Metabacillus sp. B2-18: one gene and its partner. The protein of the gene in region 1 interacts with the protein of each later gene in a pairwise test. Links are inferred from orthologs where the notes say so. Each region holds a gene or a part of one and is shown on either strand. Other genes may lie near its edges.

The links.
Region 2: the proteins of pcrA (region 1) and lpdA interact in binary tests that used the Escherichia coli proteins (3 or more experiments, as listed by UniProt). The link is inferred for Metabacillus sp. B2-18 from one-to-one orthologs.

What each region holds. Positions count from the first base shown.
Region 1 is NZ_CP088245.1:323,772-338,958, reverse strand. What follows is about bases 11,974-14,982. They hold pcrA (DNA helicase PcrA), read right to left. Parts: upstream 14,588-14,982; coding sequence 12,359-14,587; downstream 11,974-12,358. Other genes in these bases: LPC09_RS01730 (heptaprenylglyceryl phosphate synthase), read right to left, coding at 14,669-14,982; ligA (NAD-dependent DNA ligase LigA), read right to left, coding at 11,974-12,303. In the rest of the region: LPC09_RS01785 (AAA family ATPase), read left to right, coding at 1-761; Asp-tRNA(Asn)/Glu-tRNA(Gln) amidotransferase subunit GatB, read right to left, coding at 799-2,229; Asp-tRNA(Asn)/Glu-tRNA(Gln) amidotransferase subunit GatA, read right to left, coding at 2,244-3,701; Asp-tRNA(Asn)/Glu-tRNA(Gln) amidotransferase subunit GatC, read right to left, coding at 3,715-4,005; LPC09_RS01765 (Hsp20/alpha crystallin family protein), read right to left, coding at 4,308-4,694; sodium/proline symporter PutP, read right to left, coding at 4,812-6,275; LPC09_RS01755 (hypothetical protein), read left to right, coding at 6,835-7,254; pruA (L-glutamate gamma-semialdehyde dehydrogenase), read right to left, coding at 7,308-8,855; LPC09_RS01745 (CamS family sex pheromone protein), read right to left, coding at 9,045-10,235; more of ligA, read right to left, coding at 10,282-11,973; more of LPC09_RS01730, read right to left, coding at 14,983-15,187. UniProt on the Escherichia coli protein: A helicase with DNA-dependent ATPase activity. Unwinds DNA duplexes with 3'-5' polarity. Translocates on single-stranded DNA with 3'-5' polarity. Initiates unwinding more efficiently from a nicked substrate than double-stranded DNA.
Region 2 is NZ_CP088245.1:1,753,056-1,768,037, reverse strand. What follows is about bases 12,179-14,982. They hold lpdA (dihydrolipoyl dehydrogenase), read right to left. Parts: upstream 14,385-14,982; coding sequence 12,972-14,384; downstream 12,179-12,971. Other genes in these bases: LPC09_RS08795 (dihydrolipoamide acetyltransferase family protein), read right to left, coding at 14,388-14,982; LPC09_RS08805 (hypothetical protein), read left to right, coding at 12,548-12,922; LPC09_RS08810 (hypothetical protein), read right to left, coding at 12,179-12,288. Outside these bases: LPC09_RS08880 (YlaH-like family protein), read right to left, coding at 1-225; translational GTPase TypA, read right to left, coding at 432-2,273; LPC09_RS08870 (DUF5325 family protein), read left to right, coding at 2,495-2,680; LPC09_RS08865 (GNAT family N-acetyltransferase), read right to left, coding at 2,737-3,201; LPC09_RS08860 (inositol monophosphatase family protein), read right to left, coding at 3,198-3,989; LPC09_RS08855 (hypothetical protein), read right to left, coding at 4,134-4,322; LPC09_RS08850 (YktB family protein), read left to right, coding at 4,670-5,290; LPC09_RS08845 (UPF0223 family protein), read right to left, coding at 5,357-5,626; LPC09_RS08840 (NAD(P)H-dependent flavin oxidoreductase), read right to left, coding at 5,661-6,617; LPC09_RS08835 (aminotransferase class I/II-fold pyridoxal phosphate-dependent enzyme), read left to right, coding at 6,894-8,369; LPC09_RS08830 (GapA-binding peptide SR1P), read right to left, coding at 8,514-8,654; LPC09_RS08825 (hypothetical protein), read right to left, coding at 8,971-9,438; LPC09_RS08820 (tetratricopeptide repeat protein), read right to left, coding at 9,477-11,198; more of LPC09_RS08810, read right to left, coding at 12,040-12,178. UniProt on the Escherichia coli protein: Lipoamide dehydrogenase is a component of the glycine cleavage system as well as of the alpha-ketoacid dehydrogenase complexes.

The DNA of each region.
Region 1 (15,187 bases):
TGGATGGATTAAATGATCAATATATACGTCGAATTCAACTAAAAAGAGAGGAAGTTCCTTCATTTAGAAAGTATCCATTTAACCTTCCTAGTGTGAAATCTCTTGATGAGTTAGAGCTTCATCCTCATGTTACTTTTTTAGTTGGAGAAAATGGAATGGGCAAATCTACTCTATTAGAAGCTATTGCCCTTGCAATTGGGTTTAATGCTGAAGGTGGTTCGCTTAACTTTAACTTTTCAACTTATGATTCTCACTCTGAACTAGATCACTACCTTAAACTAATTAAAGGGACTGTCAAACCTAAAGATAGCTTCTTCCTTCGTGCTGAAAGTTTTTATAACGTGGCTTCAAGTATAGAAGAAATGGATAGAGAAGGTGATGCTCCTCATGTTATTGATTCTTTTGGTGGTGTTTCGCTTCACGAGCAATCACATGGCGAATCTTTTTTTGCTACCTTTATGAATCGATTTCGCGGACAAGGCATTTATTTATTAGATGAACCAGAAGCGGCCCTTTCCCCATTGCGTCAGCTATCAATGATCACAAGAATTGATGAGCTCGTCAAAGATCAATCTCAATTTATTATTGCTACCCATTCACCGTTGATTATGGCCTACCCTTCAGCAAAGATTCTTGAATTAACCGAAGATGGAATCCATGAGACCACACTTGAAAACACAAATCATTATTCAATAATGAAGCAATTTTTTACAAATAAAGAAAGACTTCTTCACCACTTATTTCATGATGATCCCCATTAAAAGAGAGATCTACTTTGTTGCAGATCTCTCTTTTTTCTTATCTTTTTTGAATTTCTTCCATCAACAGCTTGTTTACCATTGGTGGGTTAGCTTGACCTTTAGTTGCTTTCATAATTTGACCAACTAAGAAACCAATCGCTTTTTGTTTACCGTTTTTGAAGTCATCAACAGATTGTGGATTTGCATCGATTGCTTCGTTTACAAATTTACGTAGAGTTTCATCATCAGAAATTTGTACTAAGCCTTTATCTTTTACAATCTGTTCCGGATCTCCACCGTTTTCAATTAGCTCCTTGAAAACCTGCTTCGCAATTTTTGAAGAAATTGTCCCATTTTCAATGAGTTTAATCATACCAGCTAAACCTTCTGGTGTAAGAGCTACATCGTTTAGTTCTTTTCCTTCAGCGTTCAGATAGGCAGAAACTTCACCCATAACCCAGTTTGAAGCTTGTTTTGCTTCAGCACCAACGGCCAATGTTGCTTCAAAGAAATCGGACATTTCTTTTGTCATCGTTAATACTTGCGCATCATATTCAGGTAACCCCAGCTCATCGATATAACGTTTACGACGTGCGTCTGGAAGCTCAGGAATGGAAACACGAATTCTTTCCTTCCACTCATCATCGATGTAAAGCTCAACAAGATCTGGTTCTGGGAAGTAACGGTAATCATCAGAACCTTCTTTTACACGCATTAAGATTGTTTTCTTTGTTGCTTCATCATAACGGCGTGTTTCCTGTTCAATCACACCACCTGAACGAAGAACCTTTTCTTGACGCTTTTCTTCATATTCTAATCCTTTTTGAACAAACGCAAAGGAGTTTAGGTTTTTAAGCTCCGTTTTTGTTCCGAATTCTTCCTGACCAACAGGACGAAGAGAAATGTTTGCATCACAACGAAGTGAGCCTTCCTCCATTTTACAATCAGAAACCTCCGTATACTGGATGATTGCTTTTAGCTTTTCTAAATAAGCATATGCTTCCTCTGGTGTACGGATATCTGGCTCAGATACGATCTCAATAAGTGGTGTTCCTTGACGGTTTAAGTCAACTAAAGAATAGCCATCATTTGAGTGAATCAATTTACCAGCATCTTCTTCCATATGAATACGAGTAATCCCGATACGTTTCGTTTCACCATTTACTTCAATATCAATCCAGCCGTTTTCACCGATCGGTTTATCAAATTGAGAGATTTGATAAGCTTTTGGGTTATCTGGATAAAAGTAATTTTTACGATCAAATTTTGTTTCAGTCGCAACCTCACAGTTTAATGCCATACAAGCCTTCATTGCGAAATCAACTACTTTTTTATTTAAAACAGGTAAAACACCAGGATACCCTAGCTCGACAACTGTTGTATTTGTATTTGGTTCTGCACCAAAGTGGTTAGGCGCACTTGAAAAGATTTTTGAATCTGTTTTTAACTCAACGTGAACTTCAAGTCCTATGACCGTTTCATATTCCATTATTTTCTCACCCCTTACAATTCAGGTTTTGCTTTATGATGATCTGTTGCTTGCTCGAACGCATGTGCAACGCGGTAAACTGTGCTTTCATCAAAATGCTTTCCGATAATTTGTAATCCTAGTGGTAATCCATTTGATAAGCCACATGGAACAGAGATTCCTGGCACACCTGCTAAGTTAACAGGAATAGTTAAAATATCGTTTGCATACATTGTCATCGGTTCTTTAACGTTTTCACCAATTTTAAACGCAGGTGTTGGAGTAGTAGGTCCAATAATTACATCATATTTTTCAAACACATCTTCAAAGTCTTTTTTAATTAATGTACGAACTTTTTGTGCCTTTTTATAATAAGCATCATAGTATCCAGAGCTTAATGCATATGTTCCAAGCATAATACGACGTTTTACTTCATTACCGAAGCCTTCTGCACGGCTTTGCTTGTATAATTCAATTAAGTTCTCTGCGTTATCTGAACGATGGCCATAACGAACACCATCAAAACGAGCTAAGTTGGCAGATGCTTCTGATGAAGATAATAAATAATAAGTTGCCAGTGCATATTTAGAATGTGGTAACGATACCTCTTCCCATGTTGCACCAAGTCCTTCTAATACTTTAAGAGCATCAAGTACAGATTGCTTTACTTCTTCGGTTACACCTTCGCCTAGGTATTCTTTCGGCACAGCGATTTTTAAGCCTTTTACATCACCTGTTAGAGAAGACAGAAAATCTGGTACTTCTACATTTGCTGATGTTGAGTCCATTTCATCAACTCCAGAAATGGCTTGTAAAAGAAATGCGTTGTCTTCAACAGAACGTGTTACAGGTCCAATTTGATCTAGTGATGACGCAAATGCTACCAAACCAAAACGAGACACACGTCCATATGTAGGTTTTAAGCCAACAACTCCACAAAATGCTGCAGGTTGACGAATGGAACCACCTGTATCAGATCCTAATGAGAACGGAACCTCTCCTGCTGCAACCGCCGCCGCAGAACCACCACTTGATCCCCCTGGAACAGTTTCAAGATTCCATGGATTACGTGTTGGCTTTATGCTAGAGTTTTCTGTTGAAGAGCCCATTGCAAACTCGTCCATATTTAATTTTCCAATTGTAACAGCCTCAGCATTTTGAAGATGCTTTACGACTGTTGCATCATAAATAGGATCAAAGTTTTCTAAGATTTTACTTGCACATGTTGTGCGTAGACCTTTCGTAACGATATTATCTTTTACACCGATCGGCATACCAAATAATAACCCGAATTCATTTCGGCTATCTAATGCTTCATCTAATTCTTTCGCATATGTACGTGCTTGATCTTCATTTAACGCAAGAAACGCACCAACTTTATCGTCAACTTCTTGAATTCGTTTATAAGATTCGTCAACTAAATCAGAAACAGTGATTTCTTTTTTATGTAAAAGTTCTTTTAATTCTGATATTTTGTGATCAAAAAGTGCCATGCTTGTCCCTCCCTTATTCTAAGATAGATGGTACACGAATATATCCATCTTCATGATCTGGCGCATTTTTAACAACTTCTTCATTGTCTAAACCTTTTTTCGGAACATCTTCTCTCATCACATTTTTCATGTCTAACACATGAGATGTTGGTTTCACATTTTCTGTATCTACTTCGTTTAACTGCTCAGCAAACGTAATAATGGCATCTAATTGCTTGGCAAAAAGCTCTGCATCATCTTCAGTAATGGCTAAACGAGCTAAATTTGCAACGTGCTTTACTTGATCTGTCGAAATTCTAGACATCTTTCCTCTCACCTCCACAAAATCGTACAATCACAATACTCTGATGATACCAAATGAACATATATTTAATCAACAATTGTAGAGAAAAGCAACCACAGTTGGGGCAAAGTTGTCTCCTCGTATTTTTATTTACCAATTTTCACGATTTATTTGCTGTTTCTTTAAATGTTTTATTTGACGTCTCTTAAGAGTTTATTTGCTGTTTTAGTACTTTTATTAGCCAAATTCCTAAATATAATAGTTTTTCGACAAAATCGCCACGTCACAAACAAACCGCTAGCACCATGCTAGCGGCTCCTCAATTATTCAATCTCAATCTTCTTCGGCTTCTTTTTATCTAGCTGAATCTTCAGCAAGCCATGTTTATAACTAGCCTTCATATTTCGTCTCAATACATAATGAGGCAATGATACACTTTGAACTCCACCGACGTTCCTGTCTTGATGGCTTTGTTCTTTTACTTCAATTACCACATCGTCACCCCGAATTTCTACATTAATATCTTCTTTCGGCACACCAGGTAATTCAGCAAGAATATTGAAGTGTTCAGATGTTTCCTTAACATCAACTGAAAAACCTGCTGTTGATGCTGTTTTACGAAACGCATCATCAATGGAATCTAAAAGTGTACGCTTTGGACGACTTTGAAAAAACTCATTGATCATCCTCATCGGATCATTATTCCTCATGGCACACCCCTCCTCAAATTATCATTACTATATCTTATGAAGCATTGAGGAATTTGCCCCTATTAAACAATAACAAAAAGTAGGAGCCTGACTGAGGCCCCTACTTTTTCATGAAATTTATGCTTTTGCTTGTTCGAACTCTTCTTCAATTTCTTTAGAAGGAGCTCCTGTCGCTAAGCTGACAACTAGGACAGCAATCCATGCTAAGATGAAACCTGGTACGATTTCATAAAGGCTAAATGAAATAGCCCCTGAAGTCGTTAATTGTTTCCATACTACAACTGTAACTGCTCCTACGATCATTCCAGCCAATGCTCCCCAACGATTCATTCGTTTCCAGAAAAGGGAGAGAATGATTACAGGACCAAATGCAGCGCCAAATCCTGCCCAAGCATAACTTACTAAATCTAATACAGAGCTGTCTGGATTTGAAGCTAGTAAAATAGCAATCAATGCAATAGCCGCAACTGAGATACGACCAACCCATACTAGTTCTTTTTCAGAAGCTTCTTTTCTTAAAATAGATTTATAGAAATCCTCTGCTACAGCACTTGATGATACTAATAGCTGTGAATCAATTGTACTCATAATAGCAGCTAAGATCGCAGCTAATAGAATACCAGATACCCAAGGATCAAATAGAACTTGTGTGAACATAATGAATACTTGCTCTCCATCCGCAATTGGAGCATCCGCAAAGTAAGCGATACCAGCGAATCCTGTGAAGATCGCTCCGAATAAAGCAAATACCATCCAAATTGTACCGATCATACGTGCTTTTGGTACATCTTTTTTAGAACGTAATGCCATAAAACGAGTTAAAATATGAGGCTGACCAAAGTATCCTAATCCCCATGCAAGTAAAGAAATAATCGCTAATGCTGACATACCCGAAAATGCATCAAGATAAATTGGATCAATTTCACCAACTGAGCTTACTGTTTCACCCCAGCCACCAAGCTTGTTAACCGCAACAATCGGTACAACAATTAATGCTAAGAACATTAAAATTCCTTGAATAAAATCAGTCCAACTTACCGCTAAGAAACCTCCAAGGAATGTGTAGGAAATGATAACAATTGCACCAATCCAAAGTGATTGTGTATAAGATAGGCCGAATGAAGCTTCAAACAACTTCGCTCCCCCAACCATACCTGAAGAAGTATAGAACGTAAAGAATAACAAAATAACTAATGCCGAGATAACACGTAATAGCTTAGAGCCATCTTTAAAACGATTTTCAAAGAAATCTGGAATTGTAATCGAGTCGTTAGCAACTTCTGTATACGTACGAAGACGTTTTGCAACGAATTGCCAGTTTAAATACGCACCAATTGCTAAACCTACTGCAATCCAAATTTGATTCATACCACCAGATGCATAAACCGCACCAGGTAAACCTAACAGTAACCAACTACTCATATCCGATGCACCGGCACTAAGTGCTGCAACACCAGGTCCAAGTCGTCTACCACCTAAAACATAATCTGAAAGATTACTAGTCATTCTGTATGCAGCGATCCCGATTCCTAACATACCTACTAAATAAATGATAAATGTTACTAAAACACCTGTTTCCACTAATTCCTCACTCCCTTTCTGTAAAGTTTGTAATGATTGATAGTGCCACTAATGCTAACATTGGGACAAATAACCAAAACCACGTTGCTCCAGATAATGCATGTTCCATGAATGCTTCACCTCCTAAATGAGCTATCACCAAATCCTTATGCAGGCTTATGCAATTTCATGATGAATGAATAAAAAGAGTTTAATAGGACAACTACAGGCAAAACTCGTATAATATGTTAACATAGTTTGACAAACCGAACAAATTTTCCGATTGGGACAAAAATGGGAAATGAATAAATATTCATAAAAGCGCATTAAATAGGCAGAATATCCTACTATAGATTATATCTATTCATAAAAATTTATAAAATTAAGTTCGCAAAAGTCGAGGTTTTGCACATGATTTTTGATGAGAATTGTCTATCTCGTTCCTAATTTATTTAGATTTATAGGTGGATTTTTTTCACTTTTTCCTTTTTTATTGAATGGGGTTTTTTTGAATTTCTGGAGGAAACTCTCCATTCATGATAAAATTGGACAAGGATAATTTCCGTCAGGAGTGATATCGTTGAAAAAATTTTTAATTGGCTTTGGTGGGTTATTAATCCTGCTTGGAGCAGGCGGTATAATAAATCATGTATCCATGGCATTTAAAGCTGTAGAGGAAGAAAGAGAGATGTACGGCGGCTCTGTTCAATTTATGCTGTTACAATTGATTGGATCTCTTGGACCATATTTAACTTGTTTAGTAGGCGGTGGATTAATTATTGCCCTCGCTGCGTTTATTATGGAGTACCAAAAGCGTAGTGAGCTTACCTCCGAACTTATTAAAGCTCTTTCAACACAAAGACAAGCCCCTATTGAAGAAACCAGATCGAACAACAAGCAAATAAAGCCACAGTTGAATGAGGAAATAAATGAGGCTGTTGAATATGAACCCTATACTCAACAGGAGAACGGTGAAGAACGCCTTTATTGGAATGGGTAAAAATATAGACAATTAAAAGGGGCGTCCAGAGAAATGGACAGCCCCTTTGTCTTTTATAGCATTTCGGATGTTGTTTTTGCTTGCATATGAAGAAGTAAATAATCTGGTCCACCTGCTTTAGAATCTGTTCCAGACATATTAAATCCACCAAACGGTTGATAACCAACAATAGCACCTGTACAACCACGGTTAAAATAAAGGTTTCCAACATGGAAATCTTCTCTTGCCTTTTCAATATGCTCCCGATTATTTGTTAACACTGCACCTGTTAAACCATAGTCAGTATTGTTAGCAATTTCAAGAGCATGGTCAAAATCCTTAGCCTTACAGAATGCAACAACAGGGCCAAAGATTTCTTCCTTCATAAGGCGTGCATTTTCATCTACGTCGGCAAACACGGTCGGCTCAATGAAGTAGCCTTTTGAATCATCCCCTTTTCCTCCTGCTACTAGACGCCCTTCTTCTTTTCCAATCTCAATATAACTCATAATCTTATCGTAGGCTGCTTGATCAATAACAGGTCCCATATTTACAGAACGATCTTTTGTTTCTCCGACTGAAAGATTTTTAGTAAGTTCAATTACTCTGTCTAACACGGGTTGGTATACATCTTCGAGAATGACAGCACGAGAACAAGCAGAACATTTTTGTCCAGAGAAGCCAAAGGCAGATGCCACAATGGATTGTGCAGCCAATTCTAAATCAGCTGACTGGTCTACAACGATCGTATCTTTACCACCCATTTCTGCAATCACACGCTTGAGCCATTTTTGCCCTTCATGTACTTTGGCCGCTCGTTCATAAATTCTCACACCTACATCTCTAGAGCCTGTAAAGCTAATAAATCTAGTACGAGGGTGATCAACTAAATAGTCACCAACTTCCGAACCACTTCCAGGTACATAATTAACAACACCAGCAGGTAAGCCAGCTTCCTCTAAAACCTCAATAAACTTTGCCGCAACAACAGGAGTTGCACTTGCAGGCTTCAACAATACCGTGTTACCAGACACAAGAGCTGCGGCTGTCATTCCTGCCATAATAGCAAAGGCAAAATTCCATGGAGAAATCACAATACCAACACCAAGTGGTATGTAATTAAATCGGTTGTATTCAATTGGGCGACTTTCTACAGAAATACCATCTTTTAAATCTAGCATTTGCCGTCCGTAATATTCCATGAAATCAATGGCTTCCGCTGTATCAGCATCAGCTTCATTCCAAGGTTTCCCTACTTCTTTTATTAATAATGCGGAAAACTCATGCTTACGTCTGCGAACAATAGCTGCTGCACGGAATAAAATGTCCGCTCTCATTTCAGGCTTTGTTTTACGCCATGTGTTAAATGTTTGATCAGCAATTTGCATCGCTTGCTCCGCATGTTCTTTCGTTGCCTTTGAGACGGTACCTACCACTTCCTGCTTATTTGCCGGATTTACTGAAACAATTTTATCTTTTGTTGAATAGCGCTTTCCACCAATCACTAAATCATAATCATTATTTAAATAAGATTTAACAACATGAAAGCCGTCCTCTAGTGCCTGTTTATTTTCTTCTACAGAAAAATCAGTAAACGGTTCGTGCTTGTAAGGTACTACCATATTCCTTCGCCTCCTAAGAGAAAATAACCTGAAAGTTATCGGACCAAAAAAGAATAGTTAAAAACATTTCCATGCCTTTAACCATTCATGCTTCATTCGTATGCAGCCATATATATAGAAATGATAAATACATCAAATCTATTTTCAAGCATAAAAAAACAAGCTAAGAGCACATCTTAGCTTGTTTTTTTATTTATATATATGAACTGTTGGAGTTTCTTGATTTGGTTCTTTTAGAACAAGAGCTTCTTGATCAGAGTTGGACATGATATTCACTTCAAGCGAAATGTAATCTGGGAAGTAATCCATTACCTTTCCTGTAACAAATTGGGTAAAAGCAACAACCTCAGCTTTTCCATAGAATTGCATTGGAATTTCAATATCCAAGTAGTTTAATTCACCATTTTTATAAAATGCTTTTCCGATCACCCCGGTGTAATTAGGGAAAAACTCTTCAATATCCTGCTTAAATCGGTTAAACATTTGTGCATCATCACGATAAACGCTTGTTGCTTCTGTTGATGGGAAAAAGTAATATTCTTCATCAATTTCTTCCCATTTACTTAAAGAATTGCTACCTTGTTTTACTACGTTTTTAGCAATAAAGTTACCGGGTACAATCGAGGATTTTTCTTCTTGCTCATATAAAGCAATTACAATTGGAACATTTTCTAATCCTTTTGTTTTTCTTACTCGATTAATAACTTCCTGTGCTATTTCGTTCCCTTTAGATAGTATTTCTTCTCTACTAATTTTATGCTCTCTAGCATATCCATCTTCTTGTTTAAAATAGTAAACAGAATTCATTGCTAACCCGATCACAACGCCGCCCAATTCCACTGTATCGTCTTTACGAATTAAGTAGTTATGCTCAAGCATGTGAGCTAAGTAAATTGGATTTTCTTTATTTTTTTGTTCCAGGTTGTCAGTACCCTCAGGAAGTGCTGGATTTAGGCCAAGCTCTATATATTCCTTATCATCTTCTTTGGCTTCGGCCTGGGTCTCTTCTAATTTTTTTCCTGTTAACTTTCTTTTTAACCAGCTGTTAATTACATCACCTTTTAAGTACTGTCCCTCTTGATATAAGTACTCCTTTTCAGTTGGGAATGTATCTTGCGCCACTCTCATTAATCCTGTTTCAAATTCATCAATATCCAGGCGTGTGTTTAACTGCTGTGAAACAAGTCCTCTCGCTTCCCCTGGTTTGAAAGGTAAGATCATTCTGTAGTAACTATCTGAAATATTATATTTAGGGATGATCGCTGTTTCCTTTGATTCATCCTCCGTTTCCTGCACGATTTCCTCTTGCTCTCCAAAATTAGGTGCACAGGCAGTTAATAGAAACACGCTTGTTAACACCATGAATAGTTTCTTTTTCAATTTAAGTCCACACCTCTTATTTTATACATTTCGCTAGGACTGTTTGTTATGATGACTGACCCTCGTTATCTAATTCTTCTACTAGTCTGTTTTCATCCCATACTTCAATCTTTAAGTCTTCCGCTTTCTTAAGCTTGCTTCCTGCTGCCTCACCTGCAATAACAAGATCTGTGCTTTTACTAACACTTCCTGTGACTTTCCCACCTAAGGCTTCAATTCTTTCTTTTGCTTCATTCCTTGATAATTGCTCTAGCTTTCCTGTTAGAACAATTGTTTTTCCAGCAAAATAAGAGTCACTATCCTCAGGCTTAACTAGCTTCGTCCCTTTATAGGCTGTATTAACACCTAGTGACTGAAGCTCACTAATAAGATGCTCCACATCAGGATTTTGGAAGTAAGTTGTAATAGCATCCGCCATTTTTTCACCAATTTCATTTATGGCAATTAGCTCTTCCAAAGTTGTTTGTTGAAGATTTTCAATCGTCTCATATTGTTGTGCTAAAGTTTTCGCTGCTTTCGCTCCAACATGGCGAATCCCCAACCCAAAAAGCAGTCGCTCAAGGGAATTTCCCTTTGATTGTTCAATCGCATTTAATAGGTTATCTGTTGATTTTTCACCCATTCTTTCAAGTTGAAGCAATTGTTCTCTTGTTAGTCGGTATAAATCAGCAACATCTTTAATTAATCCCTCTTGAAACAATTGAGCAACAACACGTTCTCCAAGGCCATCAATATTCATCGCATTTCTTGAAACAAAGTGAATTAACCCCTCTTGGATTTGAGCTGGACATTGAGGGTTTATGCAACGTAGTGCAACTTCTCCTTCGATTCGAACAAGCTCACTCTCACAGGCAGGGCAATTCGTCGGCATAGTAAAAGTCTGTTCTTCTCCGGTACGTTGTTCTACTAACACATTAACAACCTCAGGAATAATGTCACCAGCTTTTTTCACAACAACTGTATCACCAATTTTAATATCTTTTTCCCTAATCAAATCCTCGTTATGAAGAGAAGCACGTTGAACAGTTGTCCCCGCTACTCGAACTGGCTCTAAAATAGCCGTTGGTGTGATCACACCTGTTCTTCCTACACTTAATTCAATATTTAACAGCTTCGTTGTTACTTCTTCTGCAGGAAACTTATAGGCAACAGCCCACCGAGGACTTTTTGCTGTAAATCCTAATTCATCTTGTTGAGCGAGAGAATCCACCTTTATTACGATTCCATCAATATCATAGGGTAGAGAGGCTCTTTTTTCTTGAAGGTTTTCAATTAGAGAGATGACTTCGTCAATGCTATCACATTTTCTTCGCTCTTTATTTGTTTTAAAACCTTCTTTTTCTAAAAAGTCTAACGCTTCGCTATGTCTATCAATACCTGTTCCACCTAAATCCGCAATGCTGTAAACAAAAATGTCCAAATTTCTTTTTGCAGCAATTTTAGGGTCGAGCTGCCTTATAGACCCAGCAGCTGCATTCCTTGGATTGGCAAACGGCTCTTCTTCAAGCTGTAAACGGAGCTCATTTAATTTCTCAAAGGAGGACTTAGGCATAAATACTTCTCCTCGAGCCTCAAGAGAAACATTTGTTTTAAGTTTTAGTGGAATAGAACGAACCGTTTTTAAGTTTTCCGTTATATCCTCACCAGTTGTCCCATCTCCACGCGTTGCTCCTTGAACGAACAACCCATTTTCGTAGCGTAGAGAAACAGCCAAGCCATCAATTTTTAATTCAACAACATATTGAACATCATCACCAACTGCTTGTCTTACTCGTCGGTCAAAATCACGTAAGTCTTGGTCATTGAAGGCATTTCCAAGGCTAAGCATTGGTGTTCTGTGCACAACCTTTTGAAAAGAGTCAAGAACACCACCGCCTACCCTTTGTGTAGGTGAATCTGGTGTTTTCAGTTCTGGATAATCTGCCTCAAGCTTTGAAAGTTCCTGGATAAGCCGATCATATTCTGCATCCGAAACGCTTGGTTGATCAAGTATATAATATTCATAATTATACGTGTTTAATAACTCATGAAGAGCATGAGCCCTCTCTTGTGCTGATTGTTTATCCATTAAGATATCCAATCCTTTCTACCGAAAATTGGTTTGTAAATTACTACGTCTATTTTTAAACCCGATTAATAGGTGCAAATGCAGCTAATAGTCGTTTTATTCCGACTGGGCTTGGAAAAGCGATATCTAATTCCTTTCCTTCTCCGGAGCCTTTTACACTCACGACTGTACCAATTCCCCATTTTTTATGTTCAGCTTTATCACCAACAGCCCAAGAAAAAGCTTCTCCCCCTGTTGATGAAGGTGTGACTACAGGTCTAGATACAGGTGGACGCTTTTCTTGACGTTCTTGACGACGTGCTGCGTTGAAGGATGAAACAGATTTCTTTGCTTGTTCGTTCAGATTTTCAATTAATTCACTTGGAATTTCTCTAATAAAGCGAGATTCTGGATTCATATTCGTCTTACCAAATAACGTACGCATTTGAGCATTCGAAAGGAAAAGTTCCTGCTCTGCTCTCGTAATTCCTACATAGGCAAGACGGCGCTCCTCCTCCATCTCATCTTCTTCCATTAAGGAACGACTATGAGGGAAGACACCTTCTTCAAGTCCGATTAAAAAGACAACAGGGAATTCAAGACCTTTTGCAGAGTGAAGCGTCATTAATACAAGTGCATCACTTTGCTCCTGCTCTTCTTCATCTAGTTTATCAATGTCTGAAACAAGTGCTAAATCAGTTAAAAAGGCAACAAGACTCTTATCATCATTTTGTTTTTCAAAGGTTTGAGTAACAGATAAGAACTCATCGATATTTTCTAAGCGACTTTGTGCCTCTAACGTTTTTTCCTGTTTAAGCATTTCTCTATATCCGCTCTTCTCAATAATTTCTTCAGCAAGCTCTGTTACCGACAGATAATCCTGCATATTCCCTAGATTTCGTATCAATTCACGGAAATCTGTAAGAGCATTGATTACTCTTGCGCTCACACCAATTTGCTCAATTTCCTCTAAAGCCCGAAAGATTGATAAGTCATTGTCTATTGCATAATTTGCGATTTTATCAAAGGAAGTTGAACCAACACCACGTTTTGGCACATTTATAACACGAGCTAAGCTAATATCATCATCTGGATTAGCAATTAATCGAAGGTAAGCAAGTAAATCTTTAATCTCTTTACGATCGTAGAACTTAATACCTCCAACAATTGTATAATTCAAGTTCGACTTCAGCAAAACTTCCTCAATAATACGAGATTGAGCATTTGTACGATATAAAATCGCAATGTCAGAAAGCTTTCTTTGACCTGAATCAACTAACTGCTTAATCTTTCCGGCAACAAACTGCCCTTCGGCTGATTCACTGTCAGCACGATAATAGGTGATTTTGGAGCCCGGCTGATTCTCTGTCCATAGATTTTTAGCTTTACGGTTAGAATTTTGTTTAATCACTTCATTCGCCGCTTGTAAAATTAACTGTGTAGAACGATAGTTTTGTTCCAGTAAAATCACATTTGCTTGAGGATAATCTTTTTCAAATGAAAGAATGTTAGCAATGTCAGCACCACGCCAGCGATAAATCGATTGATCCGAGTCACCAACAACACATAAATTTTGAAAACGAGCAGCTAATAGTTTTACAAGCATATATTGGGCTCTATTCGTATCTTGATACTCATCAACATGTATATATTGAAATTTTCGTTGATAAGATTCAAGCACTTCTGGTACACGTTGAAATAATTGAATGGTTGTCATAATGAGGTCATCAAAATCTAGCGACTGATTTTTACGAAGCTTCTTTTGATAATCCTTATAAATATCGCTAACAATTTGTTCATAATGACTACCCGCTTGTTTCTCAAATTCTTCTGGTGTAATCAGTTCATTTTTGGCACTACTAATGGACCCTAGTAAGCTTCTAGGATCATGTTTTTTCGGATCAAGGTTTTTCTCTTTTAAAATGGTTTTAATAACTGATAATTGATCTGTCGTATCAAGAATAGAAAAGTTACGATTAATTCCCATTCTGTCACTATCACGACGTAAAATTCTTACACACATTGAGTGAAAAGTAGAAATCCAAATTTCATCTCCGCCAGAACCGAGGATCCCTTGAATTCTCTCTCTCATCTCTCTTGCTGCTTTGTTTGTAAACGTAATCGCTAGTATATTCCACGGAGCTATTTGCTTTTCTGTCATTAAATAAGCAATTCGATGAGTTAATACTCTTGTTTTTCCACTTCCAGCTCCAGCCATAATCAATAAAGGACCATCTGTTGTTTTTACCGCTTGTTGTTGCCTATCATTCAAACCTTCAAGTAACTGATTTGATAAAAATTGCAACCAGTCCACCACCCTTTTCTAAAACATATGTTCTATTTTATCGTCATCTCTATCATCATTCAATAATGCTGACGGAGAAATTTATTTTGCTTCTTTCACTGCATCAACCGTTTTTAGTGCTGACTTTAAGTCATCATAGATCACATTCCCTACGACTACTACATCAGCATATTTAGCAAAGTTTTTAGCTTCTTCTGGTGAGGTAATTCCTCCACCATAAAATAGTTTTGTATTGGTAAGTACCTTTTTCGTTGCTTCAACAACAGCAAGGTCCCCTAACATCCCACTGTATTCCAGGTAAAAGATTGGAAGATGAAACAGATTTTCCGCTACACGGGCATAAGCTTTTACATCTTCAATCGAAAGCTCGGTATTAGCATCTGTTAAAGCTGCAGCCTTACAGTCTTGATTTAGGATGCAATATCCTTCTACAATAATTTCATCCCAGTTCATGACATCTCCATATTCCTTCACAGCTTCTTGATGAAGGTCCATCATCCATTTCGTTTTACGACTATTTAAGACTGTTGGAATAAAATATAGATCAAAACCAGGAATAATAGATTCGGTTGTGGAAACCTCCAACACACAAGGAATAAG
Region 2 (14,982 bases), 1.4 Mb from region 1 along the record:
TGGTAAAAATATTCCTAAAAATGTTAATACCGTACTACCAAAGGCTAAAAAGGTATAAATAACAGCCGATTTTAAAATTGGAAGTTTTTTAGCAAACCCAAGTTTGTAAACAAGAATCGATAAAAATAAGATTGTTAAATATAACATCCACATCCCAAGCTTCGGGTTATCGACAACTTGGTACAGGCTAGGAAAAAACGAAAGTCTTTCTGAAACATCCATCATGTCCCCTCCTCACAAGTTTACTTGCTAGTTACTAACTGTATAAAAACTCTAATTATATACTAACACATAAATTGTTACATCATTTTAGTAAATTGGAGTCTAGTTATGTTAGGTTACCATCCATCCACAAATTGAACTATGAACATTACTTTAAGTGAAAGGCTGATTCTACACAATAGAATCAGCCTTTCAAATTAGCTTTCAAATTACATGCCAGCTAGTTTTTTCTTTTTAGCTGCTTTTTCACGTTCATTTTTATCAAGAATTTTCTTTCTCAATCGAATCGATTCAGGAGTTAACTCACAATATTCATCATCATTTAAATACTCAAGGGCTTCTTCTAATGACATAATACGAGGTTTTTTCATTGTACTCGTTTGATCTTTAGTAGCAGAACGAATATTTGTTTGTTGTTTCATCTTACAAATATTAACAACAAGGTCATTTTCACGAGTGTGTTCTCCAACAATCATACCTTCATATACATCAACACCAGCTTCAACGAAGATCACTCCACGGTCCTCAACACCTTGAATACCGTAAGTTGTAGACTTGCCATTCTCCATTGAAACAAGAACACCTTGGCGACGTCCTCCTACTTTACCAGGTTGCATTGGCTGGTAGCTGTCGAATGTGTGGTTAATGATACCAAATCCACGAGTTAAAGACATGAACTCAGTTGAATATCCAATTAATCCTCGAGCAGGTACATTAAATATTAAACGTACTTGACCATTACCGTTATTTATCATATCAAGCATTTCACCTTTACGAGCTCCGATAGATTCCATAACAGAACCAGTGTGCTCTTCAGGAACATCAATTTGTACACGTTCTACTGGTTCACATCTTACTCCATCAATTTCCTTAACAATAACCTCTGGTTTGGATACTTGTAATTCATATCCTTCACGACGCATGTTTTCAATTAAGATTGATAAATGAAGCTCTCCACGACCAGAAACAACCCATGCATCTGGTGAATCTGTTGGATCAACACGTAAACTTACATCTGTTTGTAATTGAGCTAATAAACGCTCTTCAATTTTACGTGCTGTAACAAATTTACCTTCACGACCAGCAAACGGACTGTTATTTACAGCAAAAGTCATTTGTAATGTAGGCTCATCTATACGTAGAATAGGAAGAGCTTCCTGATGTTCAGCTGGACATACTGTCTCACCAACATTGATATCTTCCATACCTGATACTGCAACAAGGTCCCCTGCGACAGCTTGTTCTACTTCAACACGTTTTAATCCTTGGAAACCAAAAATCTTTGATACACGGAAGTTTTTAATTGAACCATCAACTTTCATTAATGAAACTTGTTGTCCAACCTTCATTGTTCCACGGAATACGCGTCCAATCCCGATACGACCTACGTAGTCATTGTAATCTAACAAAGCTACTTGGAATTGAAGAGGCTCTTCTTTGTTATCAACTGGTGCAGGAATATGATCTACAATAGCATCAAATAATGAAGCCATGTTTTCTTCTTGTTCAGCTGGGTCAGGACTTGTACTTGCTGTACCATTAATAGCTGAAGCAAACACTACCGGGAATTCTAATTGATCTTCATTTGCATCAAGCTCGATGAATAAATCTAACACTTCATCGACTACTTCTGATGGACGTGCAAAATCACGGTCAATCTTGTTTACGACAACAATCGGTGTTAAGTTTTGCTCTAATGCTTTCTTTAATACGAAGCGTGTTTGTGGCATACACCCTTCATAAGCATCAACAACAAGTAATACACCGTCAACCATTTTCATAATACGTTCAACTTCTCCACCGAAGTCAGCATGTCCTGGCGTATCCATAATGTTAATACGTTTGTCTTTATAGTTTATTGCTGTGTTTTTTGCAAGGATTGTAATTCCACGCTCACGCTCAAGGTCGTTTGAATCCATTGCACGTTCAGCAACTTGCTCGTTCGTACGGAATGTTCCAGACTGATGTAAAAGTTGGTCAACCAAAGTTGTTTTACCGTGGTCAACGTGGGCAATAATAGCAATGTTGCGAATATCATTTCGAAGTTTCACAATTTCATCTCCTAAAAATATATAATAACCAAAGAATGAGAGGCTATCTAAATGGTTTTAAAATGCTCATTCCTGTAGTATTCTGAGTTAATACTTTCATTATTTCAAAATCACCTTCGATATTATACCATAAACAATCTAGAAAAGCCGAATGATTTTAAGTAAACTATAAGAAGTAATCAAAAATTAGGCAAAGCCATGGTTGGGAGCTGTCATTTTTAATGAAACAAGGTAAATGGATTTTTCTTGTATTAGCTGTATTAGCAGCCCTTTTTATGATTGGAATTGGAGTGGCCGTTGGTGAACGAAGCATCCTGGGAATTATTTTAGCCATCATTGGTCTAAATGCTGTAATGGCTACTGGTTTTATTATGAAAAAAAGAATGAGAGAAAAAGGCTTAATATAAGATCCTCTCCTTTTCTCTAGAAATTAAAGAAACTCGCCACCTTCGGCGAGTTTTCTTTATAATGGCTTAACAGAGATCATAAATTTTTTATGAGTTGTATCATCCTCTTCAACCTTAAATTGCTCAAATCCACATTTCCCAAGAAATAGAAGCCAGGAATCTCTCTGAATAGGACACCCCGCAAATATTGCTTTATGGCCATTATCACTTAAAACCATTCCGATTTCATTCAGTATGGCTTTTCCATATCCTTTTCCTCTAAAGTTTTCATGAACAATAATCGTACCAATCCAAGGCTTCTCGTTAGCTGGAGACCATTCCAAAACATATGATATACCTATAAGGTGATTTTCATCCAACCATACCCTCCAATCACCGTTGTACATTTTGTATGATGATAGGTATTCAGTAATGTCTTCGACTTTACATTCTTCCTCTTGCCATTCTAGACTTGTCCTAACTAAATCCATGAAAAATGGATAATCACTAGTTTCAAGTATACGAGATGTTAATTTTGTCATTTTACCAAAAATTCTTTAAGGATATATTGATGTAATGATTGTTCACCAATAAAAAAGCTATTCTTATTTAATAGATCAAGTTTTTCTCCTGATAATGTTGATGCGTTTGCACCAACTTCCTCTAGCAGAACCAAACCCGCCGCAAAGTCCCAAGGTGCCAATCTCATCGTCATATAAGCATCTAAACGTCCCGCTGCAACATATGCACATTCAAGCGCTGCTGATCCATAAGACCTTGTACCACGTACCCTTTTAACAATAGGGGTAATTAATTGGTGATCGAACCGTTTATTCTCTGTTACCCACATCGGACTTACACTTAATATAGCTTGCTCGATTTTCACTTCATCACGTTTAGGCAAAGGTAACTCATTCATATAAGCACCCTCTCCTCTAAAAGCATGATAAAGCTCTTTATGTACAACATCATAGATTAACCCTATGTAACCAACACCATCTCCATATACTCCTACAGATATAGCGAAGTTTCTTTGCTGATGGACAAAATTCATCGTGCCATCAATTGGATCAATAATCCACACGACTCCGTCTAAACTTTCCACCTTATCACCATATCCCTCTTCACCAAGGATTTTGTGATCAGGGTAGGTTTCTTGAATTTTACTTATTAAATATTGTTCTACTTCTTTATCCATATTTGTAACCAAATCATTTGGGTTTGACTTGTACTGTATAGAAAGGGCAGAATCAAAAGAGTTTCTTATTAATTCACCGGCTTCTTCCACCCACTGTTTTGCCCTTTGATCTAATTCCTTCCAGTTCGTCATTAAGCAACCTCATTTCTATGTAATAAATCACCATTTCTATATTAAGCATACTGTATGGAATTAACGGAAATCAAGTATCTGACACTTTGTCGCGCAGATAAAAACGAACCTAACCTAAGGTTCGTTTGTAGATATTCTTCTCTACTAAGCTTGAAGTTTCATCCACTCTTTTCTTAACTTTTCTAGTTTTTGCTTACACTCTATTTTTTTCTTTTGATCTTTATTCTGCATAGCTTCGTAAAGGGAGGCTAATTCGTAATCGAGTTCGAGTCTTAACACCCCAATACGATTGTTAATCATTTTCTGACCACTCGTTTTAACTATTTGTTTCATTTTTTACCGCCCCTTTCATTTCATCTTTTTTATAACAAGGTAACCAACAAAGCGATTTCAAAGAATCATTTAATGTTTTAATAGTTTTTTTATATAATATGTGATCGTAAAAAAAGTTGGAACCAATTAGACAAAATTGTGTATTTACCTAATCTATACCACCAAATTATTTTTTAAAACTTTAAAAAGAGAGTATCAAGAATGTATGTTCGGGTAGTTTTAACTAGTAAATAATCAATCGTTTTTAAGGTAAACTTAAGGAAGACATATAACTGGGAAAGAGGACGGAAATTGTTTATAATAATTATAAATTAAAATTAGATATAAACTAGGAGGAACTTTGATCGATGAAGTTTAATGGGTTCACAAATGAAGATTTTGAAACATTTACAATAGATGGTCTGGATGAACGGATGGAAGCAATTCGAGGACGTATTCAACCAAAATTCCATGAGTTAGGACAAGCTTTAACAGATGATCTTGCTTCTTTGCTGCAAAAAGAAATGTTTTTACATATAGCAAAGCATGCAAGAAGAACGGTAAATCCACCTAAAGATACATGGTTGGCTATTGCGGATAATAAACGTGGATATAAACAGCATCCTCACTTTCAGGTTGGATTATTTGATGACCATCTTTTTATTTGGCTGGCATTTATTTATGAATTACCAAACAAGGAAAATATTGCAAAAAAATTCTTAGAACATCTTGATAAAGTTGTAGATATTACACCAGAAGAATACTATGTTTCTTTAGATCATACAAAGAAAGATGCTAAGCCACTTCAGGAAACTGATTTAAAAAAAGCTTTAGAAAGATTTAGAGATGTAAAAAAAGCGGAATTTCTTATTGGTCGTCATTTCCGAGCGGAAGACCCAATTGTACGAGACGGAGATAAGTTATATAAAGTCATTCGTGAAACATATGAGACATTACTTCCTCTTTATAAGCTGTCGTTCGATAAATAAAAAAAACAAATCGTTTGTGATAACAAAACGTCCAAAGTACTTTTACTACTTTGGACGTTTTGTTTCTTACATTTTCAATAAATGAACTTCTTCAGCATCTTTTGCTTTTTTGATCACGCGATAGGATGAATAACCGCTCACTTCTTCAAACTCATTGCATATTGTCTTTTCTTCCGCCTTGCTTGGCACAATCTCTTTAAATCTTCGATATGCTGTCATTAGTACTGTCCGATCGATTCCATTTTCATATGCTTTCTCAATACATTCAAAAAAATGAATCACATCAACTGTTTCTTCTGTGTTCCAGTCTAGAGAAATAGGATATTGATATTCCATGTATAATGCCTCACTTCCACTGTGTCTATGAACATTATGTCCATTCTTTACGGATTGTTTCTGCCTCTTTAGTAATTCGACTAACTAGCTCTTGTACAGAAGGTATGTCTGATATTAACCCCATTACTTGCCCTGCCCATGCAAACCCATCATTAATCTTACCATCATATATGTATCTTTTGTTAGCTCCTCCACTAATATAAGTTTTTAATTCTTCATACCCACCAGAATTCTTTTCAATTTCTAAGATTCTGTCTGTCCATTCATTAGCAATTGCCCGAGCAGGTGCTCCAAGTGACTTTTTAATAACAACTGTGCTGTTTTCATCTCCATTAATTAATGCTTTCTTATAAACAGGGTGTGCATGAATGCATTCTTTCGTAGCAATAAATCTAGTGCCCATTTCAATTCCTTCAGCTCCTAAGCTTAAAGCAGCCATTAGCCCTCTACCATCAGCAATCCCACCTGAAGCAATAACAGGTATTTTGACAGCGTCGACTACTTGAGGAACAAACACCATAGTACCTACATCTGTTCTTCCAAGATGTCCCCCGCCTTCTTGTCCTACTACCATTACAGCATCTGCACCCAACTCTTCTGCTTTGATTGCCTGCCGTTTTGCTGCTACTAAGACCAGTTTTTTTATTTCCGTGCCTTTAAGTAAATCAAAAATAGGACTGGGATTTCCACCTGTCATAGAGATCACTGGAACATCTTCCTCTATCGCTACTTGTACTAGCTCTTCATATCCTTTTCCATGTTGGCCGATTGCAAAATTCACGCCAAACGGTTTTGATGTTTTATCACGTATCTTTTTAATTTCATCACGAAGTGCATCAGTTGTTCCAAGTGACATAGCTGTAATTTGCCCTAACCCACCAGCATTTGAAACAGCTGCAGCTAAATCTGAATAGGCTAAATACGCTAACCCCCCCTGTATAATTGGATATTGAATCCCCAAAACATCAGTTACTCTTGTTCTCCAATTCATTTCTTCCCCTCCTTTATTAAATAACTATTCTAGACTTGCTAATTTCTCCCTTCTATCTTTTTATTTAATCTTTTCTGTTGACTGACTTTATTGATAGCGATATAATTCATTTGTTTTATGTCTAATAATAACGCAGATTTCGACATAAACTTATGTAATACAAGTAAAACTTAAAAGTATCGGATCTCATACATAATAGACGCTAAACATCATCCGTTGCTTTTGATGTCTTAAAAAACACAATAATATCTTTCAAAAAAGAAGGTGGGAACAACTTTGTCACAAAAAGAAACACCATTGTTCACTGGTTTAATTGAACATGCAAAAAAAGACCCTATTCAGTTTCATATTCCAGGACATAAAAAAGGAGCAGGGATTGATCCTGAATTTAGACAATTTATTGGTGATAACGCCTTATCAATCGATCTAATTAATATCGGACCTTTAGATGACCTCCATGCCCCTAAAGGAATGATAAAAAGAGCTCAAGACTTAGCAGCGGAAGCATTTGGTGCAGATCATACATTTTTCTCCGTTCAAGGAACGAGTGGTGCCATTATGACGATGGTTATGACTGTTTGTGGGCCTGGAGATAAGATTATCGTTCCTAGGAATGTTCATAAATCCGTTATGTCTGCCATTGTCTTTTCAGGCGCAACACCTATTTTCATTCACCCTGAAATTGATAAAAACCTCGGTATTTCTCACGGTATAACAACGGATGCTGTTGAAAAAGCACTTGAACAACACCCTGACGCAAAAGGTGTACTTGTAATAAATCCTACCTATTTTGGGATTTCTGCTGATTTAAAGAAAATCGTTGAAATTGCTCATTCATACTCAGTTCCAGTTTTAGTCGATGAGGCACATGGTGTGCATATACATTTTCATGAAGATTTACCTTTAAGTGCAATGCAAGCAGGTGCCGATATGGCCGCAACTAGCGTTCATAAACTAGGGGGTTCAATGACCCAAAGCTCTGTATTAAATGTAAGAGAAGGACTTGTATCACCACAACGTGTTCAATCCATTTTAAGTATGATGACAACCACCTCAACTTCGTACTTGCTTCTTGCTTCACTTGATGTTGCAAGAAAACGATTGGCAACCGAAGGGCATGAACTTATTCAGAAAACGATTGAGTTGGCTAATTATACGAGAGATAAAATAAACGAAATTCCTAACATATCTTGTATAGGTAAAGAAATATTAGGTACTAAAGCAACATTTGATTATGACCCAACAAAATTGATTATTCCAGTTTATGAACTTGGTATTACTGGCTATGATGTTGAAAAATGGCTTCGAGAAAAATACCTAATTGAGGTAGAATTATCTGATTTGTACAATATCCTTTGTATTATTACACCTGGGGATACGAAAAATGATGTTGATACATTAATTAAAGCATTAAATGAGCTATCTTCAGAATTTAAGGCAATGAAAGAGCAAGGTGATGTAAAAGAACGCATTTTATTACCTGATATCCCAGTACTTGCGCTTACACCGAGAGATGCATTTTATTCGGAAACTGAAATTGTGTCCTTTGAAGAATCCGCAGGTAGAATTATTGCAGAGTTTATCATGGTTTACCCTCCAGGTATACCAATTTTCATTCCAGGGGAAATCATTACTGAAGAAAATTTAACATATATTAAGAAAAACTTAGAAGTAGGTTTACCAGTTCAAGGTCCAGAGGATCCTACACTTAACAAAATACGAGTGATTAAAGAACATAGAGCAATTAGATAACCCCCCCTTTTTGGGAATTCTAAAACGTATTTTAAGTACAAAACAAAGCTCAAGTACCTATACAAGTACTTGAGCTAATTTTTTCAGTACAATTTTCCAGTACTGAATTTAATAGTCAATCTTCCCTTTTATATATAACCCCTTTTATTTGACCTTTACTGAGCTTCGTTGCTGGTTTTGGCTACAACAATCATTATGACTACATTTACCATATAAAGTTGTCACTTTTTCTCCTTCTACATGACCGATTGTAGAGCTGCAGTGCTGACATACGATTGTTCCCATCTCCATACCCCTTTTCACTCTAGATAATTAAAACTCTTTAATTCTCCTAATCTCTGAAAGCGTTTAATTAACTCGTTATACCCATAATAATATGTCACATTTAAATAGTCAATAGTTAATTGTATAACACATTCATATGTGAATTATTTAAAGTATTTGTTAATAGGGAAGTATATTTTTAGTTAGAGAAGAATACGTATAATCTAGATAAAGTGATTATTACATTCTTAAGTAACAATTTTTATTCACTAATGTTTAGATAAAAAAAGGTCACTCTTTTTCAAGGAATAGAGTGACACATTCTAACGATTATTACCTAATATTTTATTCTCTTTTTTGCCTTTTCCAATTCATTTAATATAGATTGATAAGTGTTTTCCGATAGTACTGTTGAGTCATTTTTATAAGCCTCCACTAACAGCTCAAAGTCTTCAATCGCAGTTGAAGTGCGATGAAAAACTGATTCAGGCATTCTTACACATACATTACCTCGCAGGATACGTATTGTATAATTTTTTGGTTCTTTTGAAACAGCTTGATCCAGCATTTTCAAACCATCTAATGCATATTTTTTCTTATCTTTAGGGATTGGGGTATCTCTCGCTAAAAGTGCTGTAGCACTTCCGTAATATCCTAATGATTCTATGTGATTTGGTTTTTCACTTGCTAACGTTTCAAATAAATGATATGCCTGCTGTGCAGCTTTTTTATTTCCTTTTACACCTTTATGATAAAGATCAACAGCCTCATTAAAACGAAGATTCCATTCTGTATTATTAGCCATAAATAGCCTCCTATTTTTTAAGTTATACGAACAAAGAATTAATCCTCAATACGTATTCCTTTTTCAGTCAAAAACTCCGAATAAAATAAACTTTCATCTTCCTTAGCAAGTTCAGACCAAATTTCTTTGGCTTTATGAACAAAATATTTTTTCTCATAAACAGTTCCAAGATCAGCTAATACCATTAAATATTGACTTTTGGTTATATCAATATCTGTGTTACTTTGATACATTTTAATAACTGCTTCAAAATCCTTAATTATCTGATCACTACAACGAAAGAAAGTATCCGGAAGGCTAAATTGTATATAGGCTCGATGTAGAAGAAGTTGAATATACCTTGGATCATTGATCGGAATTGATGTATTTAGTTTCTTTAGCCCTTTTATAGATTTACTAAAGACCTCATAAGGATCCGAGAAGAATCGACCCAGTAAGGTTAACGACGCGGAATAATAAAACTTTGCTACCGGGCAGCTGCTATATTCTTTTTGAATGAATTCCCATAAAGCCAGTGATTGTTTTGCTGCCTTTTCATTACCGTTCACACCAATATCATGAAGTTTTAATGCAGTTTCATATAATTGTTCCTTTGGTTTTTCCATTATTTCATCAAGTATTAGCTCTTCAAATGAAAAGACGTTAATTAATTCGTTGGCTTTGGTAACAATCTCTTTATTTGATGAAAATTCAACAAGTTTATGCCATTGTTTTACTGCTTCCTCTACCATATCTAATCGAACAAAGCATTCTCCAAGCCTAAGTAGGATATCTTCATAGATAGCCAAAGAAAAAATAGTAGGATCTTTTTCATACTGAGCTGATAAATATTGAAAATCACGTGCTGCAGTTGAAGATCGAAAAAAGAAAAACTCTGGCAATCGATAACTTTGCATCGCCCTCCCATATCGTATTTTATAAGTTGTAGGATATTCACTTACAAGCTTATCTAATAGATTTGCAGTCTTATAAGCATTTGTGAATAATTCAACCATACCGGCAAAACTATGACTATTTTTAATTGAGTTCAAATGAACATTGTAAGCTTGTAAAATTGGATTATTAGAATCTTTATCCATTAATCGTGAGACTTTTTTCATCACCTTAAGTAAAGAGACCTCATCACTACAAATTGCCATAGTATATAAAGAATGAATTTCATCATTAATAGGGTCATTTATATTAGCTACTGGTAAAGATTTTAATTTGCTATTAAACTTAGGTATTTGATATGAAGAATCTATATCTAATAATTTATTTGCTACCTCCGTGGCTTCTTCTATCTTACCTAAACGTTCATACGCAGTAATTAAACTCTTCATTGTTTCAATACATAGTGTTTGTGGAATTCCATAAGAATTGCGTTCATACATGTTTATAATACATTCAAAATCCTCAATTGCTGTTTCCGTTCTATGAAATCGACTTTCAGGCAAGTTATTGGCAACATTCCCTCGTAATGTTCGAATTAATGCATTAGAAGGATCTTTTAATACCGCTACATCAAGCAACTTTAGACCTTCATTTGCATATTTCCCTTTCTCTCTCAGATCAAATGTATCTCTTGCTAGCAAAGCCTTTACTGATCCAAGATAAGCCATTAATTCCGTATTATTGGGATCATCTCTTAAAAGTTCCTCAAAAAGACGATGTGCTTCAATACCTGCTTTTTTATCTCCCTTAATTGCCTTGTAATAACACTCTACACCTTTATCAAACTGTTCCTCCCAATATTCCTCTAAATTTTCATAAGAATTCATGGAACATATCAAACCTCCAATCAACATTCGTATTTTAAAAATACAGTGATAATCTATGATTTAAAACAGAAACAAGTGTCAGAAATATAGAAAAACTATAAAATAGTCTATATTTTTAACAAAGTAAATGTAGAGATATTCAAGGCTTACTAGACGTTATTGGATATTATTGAAATTTCCTTTATGCATCATGGATTGTCGTATAGATTTACCTTAGGTTGGGTAAAGATACTGATGAACCAGAATATAACCATTTATCCTGGTTTGCGATGCATTTTAGTTTAGTGCAGGGATGGGTATTGGTTTAGTGTTCTGAGGTGTTTCTGAACCCACTCATCATTATAGTGGTCTACCAACTGGTGAAGGCTTTACAGATCAATCAGGAAGGGATGCATTGCGCTACTCTTTTTTTCATTAAGGTTTACATCCCTGGGCTATTTATTCAGCTATGATAAAGTTGATGAAAAATTGGGATTCTAATTAATTTTATTTCTGTATTTGGCGACTGTTTTTGGAGTAGCCACTTCTTTAGGCTTTTGGGGCTGCTCAAATAAGCGGAGGTATTTCTTATTTATTTAAAGGAATTGAGAAATAACTTTACAACTCAAATTACCATTATATTAATTGTAACTGTCTTATTTATGTTATCAGTACAAACTGTTCTTAATAAAGGAATTAAATATTTAAGTAACTTAAACGTAGTATCGGCGCTCTGTTTGCAGTATTAGATCACTTTCTTTTGCAGTGAATATAATCCTAATTGTTTTCTCATTATTAAAATCATTGCAACAAGAAAATATTGTTAAAAAGTAAAATGGGTACCAATATGGTACTCATTTTTTCAATCCGAAATAAACAAAATAATTTGATTTGCAATAGCAAATAGCAGGAGAGAAAAAAGAGAAAAGTATATCGCATTTTTCCTCGCCTTTATTAAAGTATAGGCAATTAAATATGAAAGATAGAAAAACATGACCAATAAGATAATTTTTGCTAATAAGCTATCTTTTTTTGAAAGCCATTCTATCACGCTATAGCTACTCCACAAAAGGAGATGAGTAACAGAAAGCAAGCTCCATGTTTTTTTCATTTCATCCTCCCCCTTTATCAATTCTTATGCAAAAATATAAGATTCTTTCAGGGATTTTGAAACTTAATCTTAATTATTTGTATAGAAACTTCATTATATTTTTCATTTATGTAACAAATAGATGACAATAGGAAGAAAATTGAATTATTATGATAAAATGTGTTTAATTTAGATACATATTTTTGAATTTTATAAATGAAATTCTGACATAAATAATTATTTTGTTCTATTTTATTCTATTAAAAAGAGGTGGACATGGATGAAAAGATCAATACTTATTGCCTTCATCATACCAGTCATTGTTCTTTCTTCATGTGAAAATTTGCTGTTTTCAGAAGGTCCCTTAAATGAAGATATTCCACAAGACAAACAACTAGTGTTTTTTTCCGATGATGAAAATATTCAGCGTGAAGCAGTCTATTATGATGCCTTATTGGACATTAAAAAGAATTTCCCAGAGGAATTTGAGAATATGAAAATAATCTCAGAGAAAACAGATCATAATCAATTCGAAATTGAAACTTTTCCTTCGCTTCTTGTTATTGATAAGAAACAAGTTTTAGTACAAATCGAAGGAACCGTCGTATCAAAAGAAGATATATTAGAGCCTGTTTCAAGCGCTCTATCGAAATAGAAAAAAATACATGCAAAAAGGCTGACTTTAATAGTCAGCCTTTTCTTTATTATTTTACGATATGGATTGGACTACCAATTGCAACTTCAGCAGCTTCCATTGTGATCTCACCTAATGTTGGGTGAGCATGAATTGTCATTGCAATATCTTCTGCTGTCATACCAGCTTCAATTGCTAATCCTAACTCTGAAATCATGTCTGAAGCACTTGGTCCAGCGATTTGTGCACCAATTACTAATCCATCTTCCTTACGAGTTACAAGTTTTAAGAAACCATCAGTATTGTTAAGTGATAACGCACGACCATTTGCAGCAAATGGGAATTTAGAAGCATTCACTTCAATGCCTTCTTCTTTTGCTTGAGCTTCTGTGTAACCTACAGAAGCTAATTCTGGCTCAGAGAATACAACAGCAGGAATAGCTAAGTAATCAATCTCTGCTTTTTCTCCAGCAATTGCTTCTGCAGCAATTTTACCTTCATAAGAAGCTTTATGAGCTAAAGGTGGCCCCTCAACAATATCACCGATTGCATAGATGTTTGGAATGTTTGTACGGCATTGTTTATCAATTTTGATAACACCTCTATCCGTCATTTCAACACCAACTTGCTCTAAACCAAGTTCATCAGTGTTTGGACGGCGTCCTACCGTAACTAATAAGTAATCAGCTTCAACAGTTTTTTCTTCACCGTTTACTTCAAATGTTACTTTAACACCGTTGTCTGTTTCTTCCACACCTTTTGCCATTGCTTTTGTGTGAATTTCAACATTTCCTTTTTTCTTTAGGTTACGTTTAACAATCGCACTCATTTGTTTTTCAAAACCAGCAAGAATTTCGTCAGCAGCTTCGATAAACGTTACTTCAGTACCAAAATTAGCATACGCTGTACCAAGCTCAGTTCCGATATATCCGCCACCGATTACAACAAGCTTATTAGGAATTTCCTGAAGGTTTAATGCACCTGTAGAATCTAATACACGCTTAGAGTATTTGAAAGCAGGGATTTCAATTGGACGTGAACCAGTTGCGATAATTACATTTTTAAATTTGTAAGTTTGTGAAGACGTTTCGTCCATAACTTTTACAGTTTCGTTATCAACAAAGTATGCTTCACCACTAACTACGTCAACTTTATTACCCTTAAGTAATCCAGCTACACCGCCAGTTAGTTTTTTCACAACACCTTGTTTAAATTCTTGGACTTTTGAAAAGTCAACAGTTACGTTTTCAGCTTTGATACCCATATCTTCAGAGTGTCTAGCTTCTTCATAACGGTGTCCAGCAGCGATTAGCGCTTTTGAAGGAATACAACCAACGTTTAAACAAACCCCTCCAAGTGTTGCTTTTTCAACTACTGTTACTTTTTGTCCTAGTTGTGCAGCGCGGATTGCTGCAACGTATCCGCCTGGACCTGCTCCTATGACAAGAGTATCTGTTTCAATTGGGAAATCTCCTACTACCATCGATTACGCCTCCATTAAAATTAATTGTGGATCGTTAAGTAAACGCTTGATGTGGTTAAGAGCATTTTGAGCTGTAGCACCATCGATCATTCTGTGGTCAAAGCTTAATGATAAAGCAAGAACCGGAGCTACAACAATCTCTCCATCACGAACAACAGGTTTTTCTGCAATTCGTCCAATACCTAAAATAGCAACCTCTGGGTGGTTAATTACTGGAGTGAACCATTGACCACCTGCAGAACCAATGTTAGTGATTGTGCAAGAAGCACCTTTCATTTCATTTGGTGCAAGCTTACCTTCACGCGCTTTTGTAGCAAGTCCGTTAATTTCATCAGAAATTTCAAACACAGATTTGCGCTCTGCATTTTTCACAACTGGTACTAGAAGACCTTTTTCAGTGTCAGCAGCAATACCAATGTTGTAATAATGCTTCTGAACAACTTCTTCTGTTTTGTCATCAAGTGAAGTATTAAGTACAGGATACTTTTTAAGTGCTGAAGTAAGAGCTTTCACTACGTACGGTAAATATGTTAACTTAATACCCTGCTCTGCTGCAACATTTTTAAATTGTTTTCTATGAGAAACTAAATTTGTTACA